DNA from 3 places in the Arthrobacter sp. TJ-240 genome. Region 3 is predicted to be linked to each of the others. Evidence: riboswitches for the same ligand, from Rfam matches in the RefSeq annotation. Region 3 holds a riboswitch; each other region holds the start of a gene.
What was found. Region 3 has a riboswitch for cyclic di-AMP ahead of AC4D2C_RS07620 (C40 family peptidase). Riboswitches for the same ligand answer to the same signal wherever they lie in the genome.

Region 1: it holds a riboswitch for cyclic di-AMP, as region 3 does, so the genes downstream of both, AC4D2C_RS10755 (M23 family metallopeptidase) here and AC4D2C_RS07620 (C40 family peptidase) in region 3, are expected to answer to the same signal.
Region 2: it holds a riboswitch for cyclic di-AMP, as region 3 does, so the genes downstream of both, AC4D2C_RS11210 (NlpC/P60 family protein) here and AC4D2C_RS07620 (C40 family peptidase) in region 3, are expected to answer to the same signal.

What each region holds. Positions count from the first base shown of each region.
Region 1 is NZ_JBZCNG010000003.1:525,787-529,902, forward strand. Features, by position in the region: gene AC4D2C_RS10750 (diacylglycerol/lipid kinase family protein) at 1-642, shown strand, start outside; gene AC4D2C_RS10755 (M23 family metallopeptidase) at 689-1,879, opposite strand; cyclic di-AMP (ydaO/yuaA leader) riboswitch at 1,883-2,086, opposite strand; gene AC4D2C_RS10760 (siderophore-interacting protein) at 2,270-3,322, opposite strand; gene AC4D2C_RS10765 (ABC transporter ATP-binding protein) at 3,319-4,116, opposite strand, start outside.
Region 2 is NZ_JBZCNG010000004.1:47,836-51,951, forward strand. Features, by position in the region: gene serC (phosphoserine transaminase) at 1-631, opposite strand, end outside; gene AC4D2C_RS11205 (iron-dependent transcriptional repressor DtxR) at 880-1,578, shown strand; cyclic di-AMP (ydaO/yuaA leader) riboswitch at 1,761-1,913, shown strand; gene AC4D2C_RS11210 (NlpC/P60 family protein) at 1,919-2,809, shown strand; gene AC4D2C_RS11215 (NlpC/P60 family protein) at 2,835-3,704, shown strand; gene AC4D2C_RS11220 (HNH endonuclease) at 3,929-4,116, shown strand, end outside.
Region 3 is NZ_JBZCNG010000002.1:613,844-617,959, forward strand. Features, by position in the region: gene AC4D2C_RS07605 (alpha/beta fold hydrolase) at 1-175, shown strand, start outside; gene AC4D2C_RS07610 (NAD-dependent epimerase/dehydratase family protein) at 172-1,140, shown strand; gene AC4D2C_RS07615 (VOC family protein) at 1,160-1,579, opposite strand; gene AC4D2C_RS07620 (C40 family peptidase) at 1,716-2,555, opposite strand; cyclic di-AMP (ydaO/yuaA leader) riboswitch at 2,558-2,734, opposite strand; gene mutM (bifunctional DNA-formamidopyrimidine glycosylase/DNA-(apurinic or apyrimidinic site) lyase) at 2,873-3,835, opposite strand; gene rnc (ribonuclease III) at 3,836-4,116, opposite strand, start outside.

The DNA of each region.
Region 1 (4,116 bases), on a different contig from region 3:
GTCGACGATCCGGATGCCGCCGTCGAGTCCGCTTTCCGCGGGACGGAGCGGACCATCGACGTCGTGCACGTCACCGTGGACCGCGCCCAGGACGCCCACGTGTTCCTGGTCATGGCGGGGATCGGCTACGACGCCGCCATCATGTCCGACACGCGGGATGACCTGAAGGACAAGGTCGGCTGGCTCGCCTATGTGGACGCCGGGATCAGGAACCTGCCCGGCAGGCCCTCGCGCACCACCATCTCCGTGAACGGGGGCAAGCCCTTCGAGCGCCGCCTGCGCAGCGTGATGGGCGGCAATTGCGGGAAGATCATGGGCGGCCTGGAGATCTTCCCCGGCGCCAGGATCGACGACGGCCTCATGGACCTCATGACCGTGGCCCCCAAGGGCAGGCTCGGGTGGCTGGCCGTCGTGGGCAAGCTGGTCGCGCGCGGCAAGGGCAGGAGCAAGGATCCGTCGCTGGAGTACTTCCAGTGCCGCACCGCCGAGATCACGCTGCGTGAGCCGCTCGAGGTGCAGCTCGACGGCGACGCCCTCGGCAAGGCGACGCACATGGCCTTCGAGGTCAGGCCGGACTCGCTCCGCCTGCGGATGCCGCTCGGTTACAAGGATCCCGCAGTCGTGAGCGAACCGCTGCCCTGACGGGGCCTCCGGCAGCTGCGGCCCACGCGCCGGCGGCTGCCCCCGGTCACAGCCAGGGCTGCGGGTCGACCTTCTCGTCGTGGACCAGAACCTCGAAGTGGAGGTGGCACCCCGTGGAGTTGCCGGTGCTGCCGACGGCGCCGAGGGGGTCGCCGCGCTTCACAGTGGTGCCGGCCGGCGCCTCGAGGGCGCTCATGTGGTTGTAGGTGGTCTTCAGCCCGTCGCCGTGGTCGATCACGATGCGCTGCCCTCCGCCGTAGGCGTGCCAGCCCGAGTCGACGACCGTCCCGGCGTCCACGGCCTTCACCGGGGTGCCGCAGGCGCTGGCGTAGTCGACGCCCGTGTGGAGCTCCGTCCCGAAACCGCCCATGGGGTTGACCCTGTACCCGAAGGTCGAGGCGACCGTCGGGGACTCCACCGGGGCGCTGAAGGCCTTGCGTTCCTTCGCTGCCGGTGCGAGGGAGGCCGAGAGCGCCCGCGCACTCGCGATGCTCGGGGCGATGCCTTCGGCGGCGGGCCCCGCAGCCTCGAGGCCGAAGGTCACCGTGGCTCCCGCGGGCGCGGTGACGGCCTGCGATACGCCGGACGCGGGGGCAGCGTCCGCACCGTCGGCGGGAGCCGAGGTGGCCGACGGCGCGACGGCGCCCATGAGCAGGCCGGCCGAGGCCAGGACGATGCCGGCGGTGGCGGCGTTGTCCCGGAGGCGGGTGAGCGACGCAGGGACAGTGCCGCCCCGGGATGCCGTCCGGCGGGTCGCCGGGGGACGCGCGTCCGTCCGTCGCTGAACCGGCGACGGCGTGCGTCCGCTGCTGCGGACGCTGCGGCGCGACGGCAGGGACACGGTGGCGTTGTCGGCCTCGGCGGCGTCGCCGATGCCGTCGATGGCGTCGTCGACAGGGATGTCGCGCGCGGCCCGCTCCCGGGCCCGGAGTTCGCGGCGGGTCGGCGGCGCGGAGGTGCTGGGACGCGGCGCATCCCCGGAAGGAGTCGGGACTGCGGCGGGCGCGGACGCATCGGGTCCCGGCTCCACGGGCGCGACGCCAGGGGTCGGCGCGGGAATGGACGGTGCAGCCGGCAAGGAGGCCGCGAAGAGGGGGCTGTGCACCGGGTGGGGCTGCGCACGCAGCGAGCGGCGGTTCGGCGGAGGGGTGTGCGCGGAAAGCTGCGGCGTCGCGTGGTGCTGGTCCGGGCGGGCGTCGGACGCGCGACGGCGCCCGGACATGAGCGTCTGGGTCAACTGCATACCTCTCTCACACGCCCGCGAAGTTAGCTGTCGGATTCGAGCAAGAGTTGACTCGGCCCCACGGCGCGGTCCTCGGCGCGGCAGAAGCGCAGGAAGGACCGTGCTGTCGACTATGCGTGAGGGCTTCACCCCGAGGCGGCTCGTGCCGCCGGAATGTGGGTCCTCCACCCCTGTCACAGGTTGTTCAGGCGGTCCGCTGACAGGGTTAGGCGTGCGGACCTGAATTCCACGATGGAGCTTTGACTGCTCAAACATAGGCGAGGAAAGGCGAAGTTACAATTCCGTTATCCAGCCTGTGGACAATTCATGCAATACTGCATTCCGTCATCAGGAATCCTGAGGAAATGTGCGGCAGAACCTGAGTTTCGGCCGCGGAAAACCCAGTCAGGACAGCTCGGCCCGCCCCTTGCGCCAATACCCCATGAAGGCAACCTGTTTCCGGTCCACCCCGACGTCACGCACGAGGTAGCGGCGCAGGCCCCGGACCACGGCGGCCTCGCCCGCGATCCAGGCGTAGAAGGGCTGGGTCCCGGGAGGCCGTTCCGGGTTGACGCTCGACTGCACGATTGCCGCCTCGAGCAGCTGCGGTGTCTCCCAGAGGATGGTCCTGTCGATGTCCACGTCCTCCGGCTCGCTGCCGCCGCTGGCGGTGACCTCTCCGGAGAGGGAGACCCACCCCGGCAGCCGCACCGCGTTCCGGACGGCGGTCTCGAGCAGCTCCCCGTGGGGGCGCCGGCCGCGGGCGAGCCAGGTGATGGAGACCGAGGAGCGGGTGTCGATGTTCTGGAAGTCCGCGCCGTCCGGCACCTCGAGGAACGCATGGCCGCTGATGTCCTCGGGGAGCGACTCGAGGATGGCGCTGATCGCGGGCACTGCGGTCTCGTCGCCGGCGAGGAGCACGTGCTGGGCGAGGCCCGGGCTCCACTCGATGCCCCCGTAGGCACCCGCTGTCGCGCACTGTGCGGCGGCGGAGTTGGGTCCGATGACGCACACCCGGTCCCCGCGCCTTGCCGCTGCCGCCCATTCGGACGCGGGACCGCCGCGGCCGTCCTCGTCGAGGTGCATCACGAAGTCCACGTCGATCTCCGGCTGCGGGCCCGTGCAGCGCGAGGCGCGCACGGTGTAGGTGCGCATGGAGCCGCGCTCCTCCGCGTCCATGCCGAGCCACAGCTGGTACCAGCTGGACGCAGCGCCGCCGCGCATCATCCCCGCGATGTCCGGGCACGCGCGTCCGGCGGACGGGATGACGATCTTGATCCGGAGGTCGAGGGAGTCCCCGGCGACGCCGAATGACTCCAGGCAGGCGCCGCCGAACGTGATGCGGCGGAAGTTCGCGGTGAGGTCCTGCACGGCCGTGACGACGACGTCGAACGCCAGCACCATGGGCTCGGTGTCCGCCGCGGTGCGCCGGGCAGTCCTCTGTGTCACATCGGTCATGATGCCTCCATGCGTGCCGGAACGATGTCCTGCGGATTGGATCGGTAGCCGCGTCCCGGCTCACGGCCGGAAGCGGGGTTTCTGGTGGGAACGGCTGCGGGGGCACGGACGGGCTCGGCTGCGGGGGCACCGTGATGTCTGCCGACGGGCACCACCATCGGCGTACCGGACACGGGGTCCTCGATGATCCGGCAGTCGAGGTGGAACACACCCCGCACCGTCTCCTCGGTGACGACGGCGGACGGCGCGCCCTCGGCGACGATCCGGCCCTCCCGCATGGCGATCAGGTGGTCCGCGTAGCGCGCAGCCAGGTTGAGGTCGTGCAGCACCATGACCACGGTGGTCCCGGAGCGCCGGTTGAGGTCGGTGATGAGGTCCAGCACCTCGATCTGGTGGGTGACGTCGAGGAAGGTGGTGGGCTCGTCGAGCAGGAGGATCCCCGTCTGCTGGGCGAGCGCCATCGCGATCCATACGCGCTGGCGCTGCCCGCCGCTCAGCTCGTCCACGGTGCGGTCCGCGAGGGACAGCGTGTCCGTGGCCTCGAGCGCGCCCGCCACGGCGGCGTCGTCCTCCGGGGTCCACTGGCGGAACCAGCCCTGGTGCGGGTAGCGCCCGCGGCCTACGAGATCGGCGACGGTGATGCCGTCCGGGGCCACCGGGGTCTGCGGCAGGAGACCGAGCAGGCGGGCGACGGCCTTCGTGGACTGCGTGGCGATGTCCGCGCCGTTGAGCAGCACGGTGCCCTCGACGGGCTTGAGCAGGCGTGCGAGCCCTCGCAGCAGCGTCGACTTGCC
Region 2 (4,116 bases), on a different contig from region 3:
AGAAGAGCCCCAGCCACAGGCCGCCGTCGGACGCGAAGTTCTTCTGCGGCGCGAAGTAGTAGACATCGGCCTGCGCCACGTCCACGTCGAGCCCGCCTGCTGCGGAGGTCGCGTCGACGATCACGAGTGCGCCGTCGTCGGCGCCGTCGATCCTCCGGACCGGAGCGGCGACACCGGTGGACGTCTCGTTCTGCGGCCAGGCGTAGGTGTCCACGCCGGCCTCCGCGACAGGATCCGGGCGTGTGCCGGGTGCCGACGTGATGACGGAGGACGCCTCCAGGAACGGCGCCTTCGTCGTCGCGGAGGCGAACTTCGAGCCGAACTCGCCGAAGGACAGGTGCTGCGCCTTCCGCTCGACGAGCCCGAACGTGGCGACGTCCCAGAACGCGGTGGAGCCGCCGACGCCGAGGACCACCTCGTACCCGTCGGGGGCGCCGAAGAACGTGCTGAGACCCGTCCGGACCCGGCCGACGAGGTCCCGGACAGGAGCCTGCCGGTGCGAGGTCCCGAGCAGCGACCGCCCCGCCGCCACGAGCGCGTCCACCTGGCCGCTCCTGACCTTCGACGGGCCCGCGCCGAAACGGCCGTCCGAGGGCAGGAGGTGGTCGGGAATACGGGGCGAGTCACTCATGCGATGCTCCAGCTGTTGGGCGGCAGGTACGGCCTCATTCTGCCCCAGCGGTCCCGGGCCCTCCATTTGTTAACCGGCTGCGGGAAGCCGCCCTGACCGCGCTCCGCCCGATTGCCGGGGCCGTTGCGCCATGGGTTAACCTTGGGGGGCGTGGGGCGGAGCAGTCCGTGGCGGCTTTGGCCTGCCTCACCGGCGTGAGGCATTCCAGCCGCGCACCCGCACCGCACCGCACCAAGGAGCTGAACCGCATGACGGACCTCATCGACACCACCGAGATGTACCTGCGGACCATCCTTGAACTCGAGGAAGAGAACATCGTCGCCCTCCGCGCGCGCATCGCCGAGCGCCTCCGCCACTCGGGTCCGACCGTCTCCCAGACCATCGGCCGCATGGAGCGTGACGGTCTCGTGGTCGTCTCCGGTGACCGGCATCTCGAGCTCACCGAGCTGGGCCGCCACAGGGCCACGGGCGTCATGAGGAAGCACCGCCTGGCGGAACGGCTGCTCAGCGACGTCATCGGCCTCGACTGGGCCTACGTCCACGACGAGGCCTGCCGCTGGGAGCACGTGATGAGCGAGCGGGTGGAGCGGCGGCTCTACGAGCTCCTCGGCAAGCCCTCCGAATCGCCGTACGGCAATCCCATCCCCGGACTTGCGGCCATCGGTGGCATCGAGTCCGAGCGGTTCACCGACGGCGTGGTGACCCTGCTGTCCGCCATGGGCACGTATGCACCCGGGAAGCAGGTAACCCTGGTGCGCCTCGCCGAGCCGATCCAGGTGGATCCTGAACTGCTCACGCAGCTCGACGAGGGCGGCCTCCGTCCCGGAGCGCAGCTCAATCTCGAATCCGTGGGTGACTACGTGTCCGTCCGTGTCCCGGGGGTCGAGGGAGCCCTGGAACTGCCGCCCGAGGTGGCCTCGCACGTGTTCGTCTCCGTCGCCGCCTGAGGACTCGGCCGCCGCCGCGCGGGTGTGCAGACGGTCCTCCGAACCGGCGTCGTCACCAAGAACACACCATTTCGTGATCGTAACGTGACAAACGGGTGTTTGTGAGGTAGCTTTCATCTCGTGCCAAATTCGCTCTAGATCCGGCACCCTCCTGCAAATCGCCTAGCTCTGCCATTGCTCGAGGTCCGTCCGCACCATCGCATGGCAGAGGCGGGGGAACCAATTTCTGGGTTTCGTAACCGAAATCCTTGGGGTTAAGTCGCTGCTTCACGCAGCGGCCGGGTGACTCCCATCCGAATCCGACAGCTCACCTCGCAGGCGTTGGGAGAGGCAATCCAACGTGTCCAATAGCTCTTCACTGGGCCGCCACCGTGCGGCCCGGAACGTCAGTGCGCTGACGAACCTGTCCACTGCAGTCACCTCCAACGCCGGATCGGTCGGCCGCCAGGCAGCCGTCATCGTGGCCGCCTCGGGCCTCGTCCTCACCGCCGGTCTCCCGGCCCACGGGGCCACCCCCGCAGAGCGCGAAGTAACGTCCTCCACGGCGTTGACCGTGAGCCGGGTCGTCTCGGCCGAGGTCACCGTCCCCGCCACCGCCACGGTCTCCTTCGACCGCGTGGCCGTCGAGGTCACCGCCGCCCCCGAGCCCGTCGTCGAGGCGCCCGCTCCCGTGGTCGAGGAGCAGGCACCCGCCGCGCCGGCCCCGGCCGCAGCGCCCGTCGCCGTCGTTCCGGTCGCAGCGCCGGCCGCTCCCGCCGTGGCTGCCGTCGCCGCACCGGCTCCCGTCGCCGCACCGGCTCCCGTGGCCGCCGCCGTCGCACCGGCTCCCGTCGCCGCACCGGCTCCCGTGGCACCGGCCGCAGCGCCCGCCGCCGTCGCACCGGCTCCCGCTCCCAAGCCCACTCCTGCTCCCGCCCCGTCCTCCGGCGTCGCTGCCGGCCTGGTCGGCTCGGCGTACGCCCAGATCGGCGTCGCCCAGGACTGCACCGCCATGGTCGAGAAGGCACTGCGCTCGGTCGGCAAGTCCGTGGGCGATCTCGCCCCGGGCCAGTTCTTCCAGTTCGGCGACGTCGTCAGCAGCCCCGCCCCCGGCGATCTCGTGATCACCGGCGGCCACGTGGCCATCTACGTCGGCAACGGCCAGGTCATCAGTGGCGGCCTGAACGGTATGAACACCGGCCTCCACTTCCTGGCCGACCTGCCCGGCGCCAGCTTCGTCCGCGTCCGCTAGAAACACACACCTGGAGTTATCCCCCATGCCTTCATCCGTCATGCCCGCACGCCATAGAGCAGAAGCACGGTCCGCCGCCGGCTTCTCCGAACTCGCCAAAGCAGTCACCTCGAACGCGACCGGGATGGGCCGCCAGGCCGCCGTCATCGTCGCCGCTTCGGGCCTCGTCCTGTCCAGCGGTGTCGCCGCCAACGCGGCCGACCTCCAGCCCCAGCGCGACGTCGCCGCGTCCAGCGTCTCCCTCGCCTCGGCCCGGGCGGCCGTCGTCGCACCCGCCGGGCCCGTCGTGTCCTTCAACAGGACCGCGGTCAAGGTCAACGCGAAGCCCGTCGTCGCCCCGGCCCCCGTCGTCGAGGCCCCCGTCGCCCCGGCTCCCGTCGTCGAAGCCCCCGTCGTCGTGGCCCCCGTGGCCGCAGCGCCCGTGACCGCCGTCGAGGTCCCCGCGGCCGTCCAGGCCGCAGCTCCCGTGGCCACGAAGGCTCCGGCACCCGTCGCCGCCCCGGCGGCAGCCGCCGCTCCGGTCGCCCCGGCACCGGCAGCCCCCGCTGCTCCCGCCGCGTCGTCGGGCGTCGCCGCGACGATCGCCGCAGCGGCCAAGGGCCAGCTGGGCGTCACGCAGGACTGCACCCGCCTGGCCAGCAACTCGCTCGCCGCCGCAGGCATCAACTTCCACGGCTGGCCGGCAGGCTACCTCTCCCTGGGGCGCACCGTCAGCGCCGGCGAGGCCATCCCCGGAGACCTCATCTACTACGCCGACGGCGGCATGGGCATGGCCCACATCGCGGTGTACATCGGTGGCGGCCAGGCCGTCCACGGTGGATTCAACGGCAACTCCACGGTCATCGCCCCCGCCGAGCTCGGTTCGGGCGGCGTCTACATCCGCGTCGGCGGCTGATCGGCGGACGCATACGATCACGGGAGGACCGGCACGATGTGCCGGTCCTCCCGTGCGTGAGCAGGTAGCAGATTCTGCAGTGCGCCACACGGACGCCGCGGAATCCCGACGATTAGCCGCCTGCGTGTGTTTTGCTTACCCTTGCAGTGTCAATCCGAAGCACGTCTCCCGAACCCCGGGATGGCAACCGGTTGCGGGAACAGGTCAGCATCGAGGCTTTGTTCATGCGCACTCTTGTTCTGAATGCAGGGTATGAACCACTGGCGGTGGTCACCTTCCGCCGGGCACTGGTGCTTGTGCTCACGGGGAAGGCCAGCGTCGTCGCCGAGGACGACGATCCGGTCGTCGGACCGACGGAAGTGCTGGGCCGGCCGTCGGTGATCCTCCTCAACCGGTACGTGAAGATCCCGTA
Region 3 (4,116 bases):
TCCGCTGGCCGCCGCGGCCCGCACGGCAGCGCGTGGGCTCGGCGTCGACCTCGCGGCCGTGATCGCGGTCCCCGCACTGCCCGTCGACGTCCGCCACAACGCGAAGATCGACCGCACCCGGATCGCCGCGTGGAGCGGCCGCTTCCTGTCCGGCGGGCGGGCGGGCTCCCTGTGACGGTCCTCGTGACCGGCGCGAGCGGCATGCTCGGACGCGCCGTCGCGCAGCACCTGATCGCCGACGGGCGCGACGTGCGGTGCTTCCAGCGCCGCCCCTCCGGCGTCCCGGGCGCACAGGACTCCCTCGGGTCCATCGAGGACCCGGGTGCCGTCATGGCCGCGGTGCGCGGGTGCACGGCGGTGATCCACCTGGCGGCGAAGGTCTCCTTCACGGGCGCCGCAGCGGAGTTCGACCGCGTCAACGTCGAGGGCACGAGGCGGCTGCTCGACGCGGCGCAGGACGCCGGTGCGACCGACGTCGTGCAGGTCTCCTCCCCCTCGGTCGCCCACGACGGGTCGTCCCTCGTCGGCGCTCCTGCCGGCCCCGCCGATCCTGCCTCTGCGCGCGGCGACTACGCGAGGACGAAGGCAGCCGCGGAGCTGCTGGCACTCGGCCGCTCCGGGCCGGGCTTCCGCGTCGCCGCGGTACGCCCGCACATCGTGTGGGGTCCGGGCGACACGCAGCTCGTCGAACGCGTCATCGACCGGGCGCGCCGCCGCCGCCTGCCCCTGCTCGATGGCGGCACCGCCCTCATCGACACGACCTACGTGGACAACGCGGCCTCGGCGATCGTCGCCTGCCTGCGACGCATGGACGCCGCCCAGGGTCGGGCCTTCGTGGTCACGAACGGCGAGCCGCGCCCCATCGCGGAGCTCGTGGCCGGGATCTGCCGCGCGGGCGGGGTGGCGCCACCGGCATGGTCGGTACCCGGAGCGCTCGCCCGAGGCGCGGGAGCGGTGATCGAGCGCGCCTGGCTCGCCGCGGGCCGCACCGAGGAGCCCCCCATGACCCGCTTCCTGGCCGAACAGCTCTCGACCGCGCACTGGTTCGACCAGCGGCGCACGCGCGAAGTCCTCGGCTGGGAGCCGGACGTCAGCATCGACGAGGGCTTCGAGCGGCTGGCCCGGCACTACTCGCGCTAGGGGCTCCGGCGCGTCACGCTCAGGCCCTCCGTGCAGCCAGGACCTCGAGGTAGTGGGGATTGTGCATGATGCCGAGCACGTTGCCGAACGGATCCACCACGGACGCCGTCGTGAACCCGCCGGTCCCCCGTTCCGTCACCGCCTCGTATTCGGTGGCGCCCAGCCGGAGCAGCCTGTCCAGCGTGCCGGTCAGGTCGTCGACGTGCCAGAACATGACGGCGCCACCCGGCCCGAGGGACGCACCGGACGGCCCGTACCTCCGGTCGATGAACCCGAGCTCGTCCTCGTCGTCACCCACCCGGAACTCGAGGTAGGCGGGAGGCTCGGGGGGCGGCGGGAAGGCGTAGTACGGCGCTGTCCCCAGCAGTTCCGTGTACCAGTCGCGGGCGGCGGCGAGATCGTCGGCGTAGAAGGTGACGGTGGCGAATCCTCGAAACATCGGTGCTCCTCCGGGTAGGCGTGACCCGCCGGAATGTACACCCGAAGCCAGGTACGGCAAAGGGCGGGGTGCATAGCACCCCGCCCTTTGCGTGTCGCTACCGGCGTTCGCCGCCGGTCTGCGCCGTCTGTCCGCTCTAGCGGGTGTAGTAACCGTCCACCGACATGACGTCGACCGAGTGCACCTGCGTGCCCTGCGACGGGTTCAGCGCGCTGACCATCTGGCCGTCGCCGAGGTAGATCCCCACGTGGCTGCCACCGTTCTGGCTCACCAGGTCACCCGGCTGGGGGCTGCTGGTGGGCGTCATGGCGGCGAACTGCGCCCACGTGGTGCGGGGCAGGTTGATGCCCTGCTGTGCATAGGCCCACTGGACGAAGCCGGAGCAGTCCCAGGCGCCGTAGGCGGTGCCGCCGTAGACGTAGCCCGAGCCGACACCCTGCATCGCCGTGCCGGCGATCCCGGCGAGCGAGGTCCTCGGCGCGATGGAGGCGGCGGACTGCGTGCTGAGTCCGGTGGAGTTGCCCGGGGTCGCCGTGGTGCTCGCGAGCACTGCCTGCGCGGGCGCTGCCTGTGCGGGCACCGACTGAGCGGAGTACTGCTGCGGGGCGGCGGAGCCGCCCAGCGAGATGGACTGCCCGGGGTGGATGACCGAGGCGTAGCCGAGGCCGTTCGCCGCGAACAGCGCCTCGAGGCTGACGCCGTGCGAGGAGGCGATGCTGCCGAGCGTGTCGCCCGCCTGCACGGTGTAGGTGCCGGCCGCGGTGGTGCTCGCGGTGGACTGCTGGGTGTCGATGCTGATCTCACCGGCTGCGCTGGCGGGAAGTGCCGCACCGAACAGGAGGCCTGACGCGGTGACGACGACGGCGGCGGGCTTGCCGGCGACGGACGCGGTCGCGGTGACGGCGCGTGAGGCCGTGACGAGGGGGTTGGTGCGCGTGGGGACGGCCCGGTGGCGCGCGATATGGCTCTTGGACATGCTGTTGCCTTTCCCAAAGCCTGCGAAGTTAGCTGTCGGGTTCGGATGGGACATCCGGACACGCACCTGTCGACCAACGCCCCCAGGCTGGTCAACGCGTGTCTTTACCCCTAGGACTCGTTGAAGAGTCCGCTACTGGTTCCCCCGCCCCTGTCGAATGGTTTGTGCGAACGGTTCATCCTCATCGACAGGGTTCGGCTGAAAGAGGATGAGCGCCCCGCCGTGGTGGCGCGGGCGCGGCTTCAACGGTACGCGAGGGGTCCCGGATTGTCACGTTTGGATCACGAGGGGAAGATCACGTCGCAGGCCCGGGGAGGCTACGTCCTCGCGTTGCGCGGTCTCGGCTGGCAGTGCGGGCAGAGGTAGGAAGACCGGTTCATGAAGGACTCCCGGCGGATCTGCGTGTGCCGGCCCTCGGCCGCGCAGCGGCGGCACGGCTGCCCGGCGCGGCCGTAGGCCTCGAGGTCCCGCGCGAAGTAGCCCGAGGCACCGTTGACATTCACGTAGAGGGCGTCGAAGCTCGTGCCCCCGGCCGCCAGGGCGCGGGTCATCACGCCGGTGGCCGCCTCGACGATGCGCCGGGTGTCCGGGCGCCGCAGGGTGTCGGTGGGCCGGGCGTAGTGGAACCGGGCAGCCCACAGGGCCTCGTCGGCGTAGATGTTGCCGATGCCGGAGACGAGCCCCTGATCGAGCAGCGCGCGCTTGAGTCCGGTCCTGCGGGCACGGAGGCGCCGGTGGAAGGCCTGGGGGTCGAAAGCGGGGTCGAGGAGGTCGCGTGCGATGTGCGCGGCCTGGTGCGGCACGAGGGGCAGGCTGCCCTCCCCCAGCCCTCCCGGGTGGCCGTCCCCGGTGGGCTGCAGGTCGGCGACGAACATGCCGCCGAAGATGCGCTGGTCCACGAAACGCAGCTCGGCGGGCAGCGGCACGCCCTCCTCGTCGAGCGCGGCGGAGAGGGTCAGGCGTACCTTTAGGTGCTTCTCGCGCGGCGCGGCGGGCTCCTCGATGAGGAGCTGCCCGCTCATGCCGAGGTGTGCCATCAGTGCGACGTGCGGCGGGGTGTCCGCGCCGGCGGCATCCTCCAGAACGAGCCAGAGGAACTTCCCGCGGCGCACCACGTCGGTGACGCGCGCCCCGGTGACGTTGCCGACGAAGTCCTCGACGCCGTCGACGTGCCGCCGGAGCGACCGGGCGTCGACCACGTCCACGTCCTCGATGGTGCGTCCGGTCACCCAGCGGGCCAGGCCACGGCGGACCACCTCGACCTCGGGCAGTTCAGGCACTCAGGAACCGTCGCGCGCGTCGGAGGGTTCCCCGGCCCCGTGCACGGAACCGGCCCCTTCGGTGAGCAGCTTCCACGACGCCGCTGCCGCCGCCTGCTCGGCTTCCTTCTTCGACGGTCCGTGCCCGGAACCGTATCCGACCCCACCGATCAGCAGGTGCGCCGTGAAGGTGCGGGCGTGGTCGGGGCCCGTGCCCTCGACCTGGTAGTCGATGAGACCGAGTCGCCGCCCGGCCGCGGTCTCCTGGATGCGGGTCTTCCAGTCCGTGCCCTCGCCGAGGA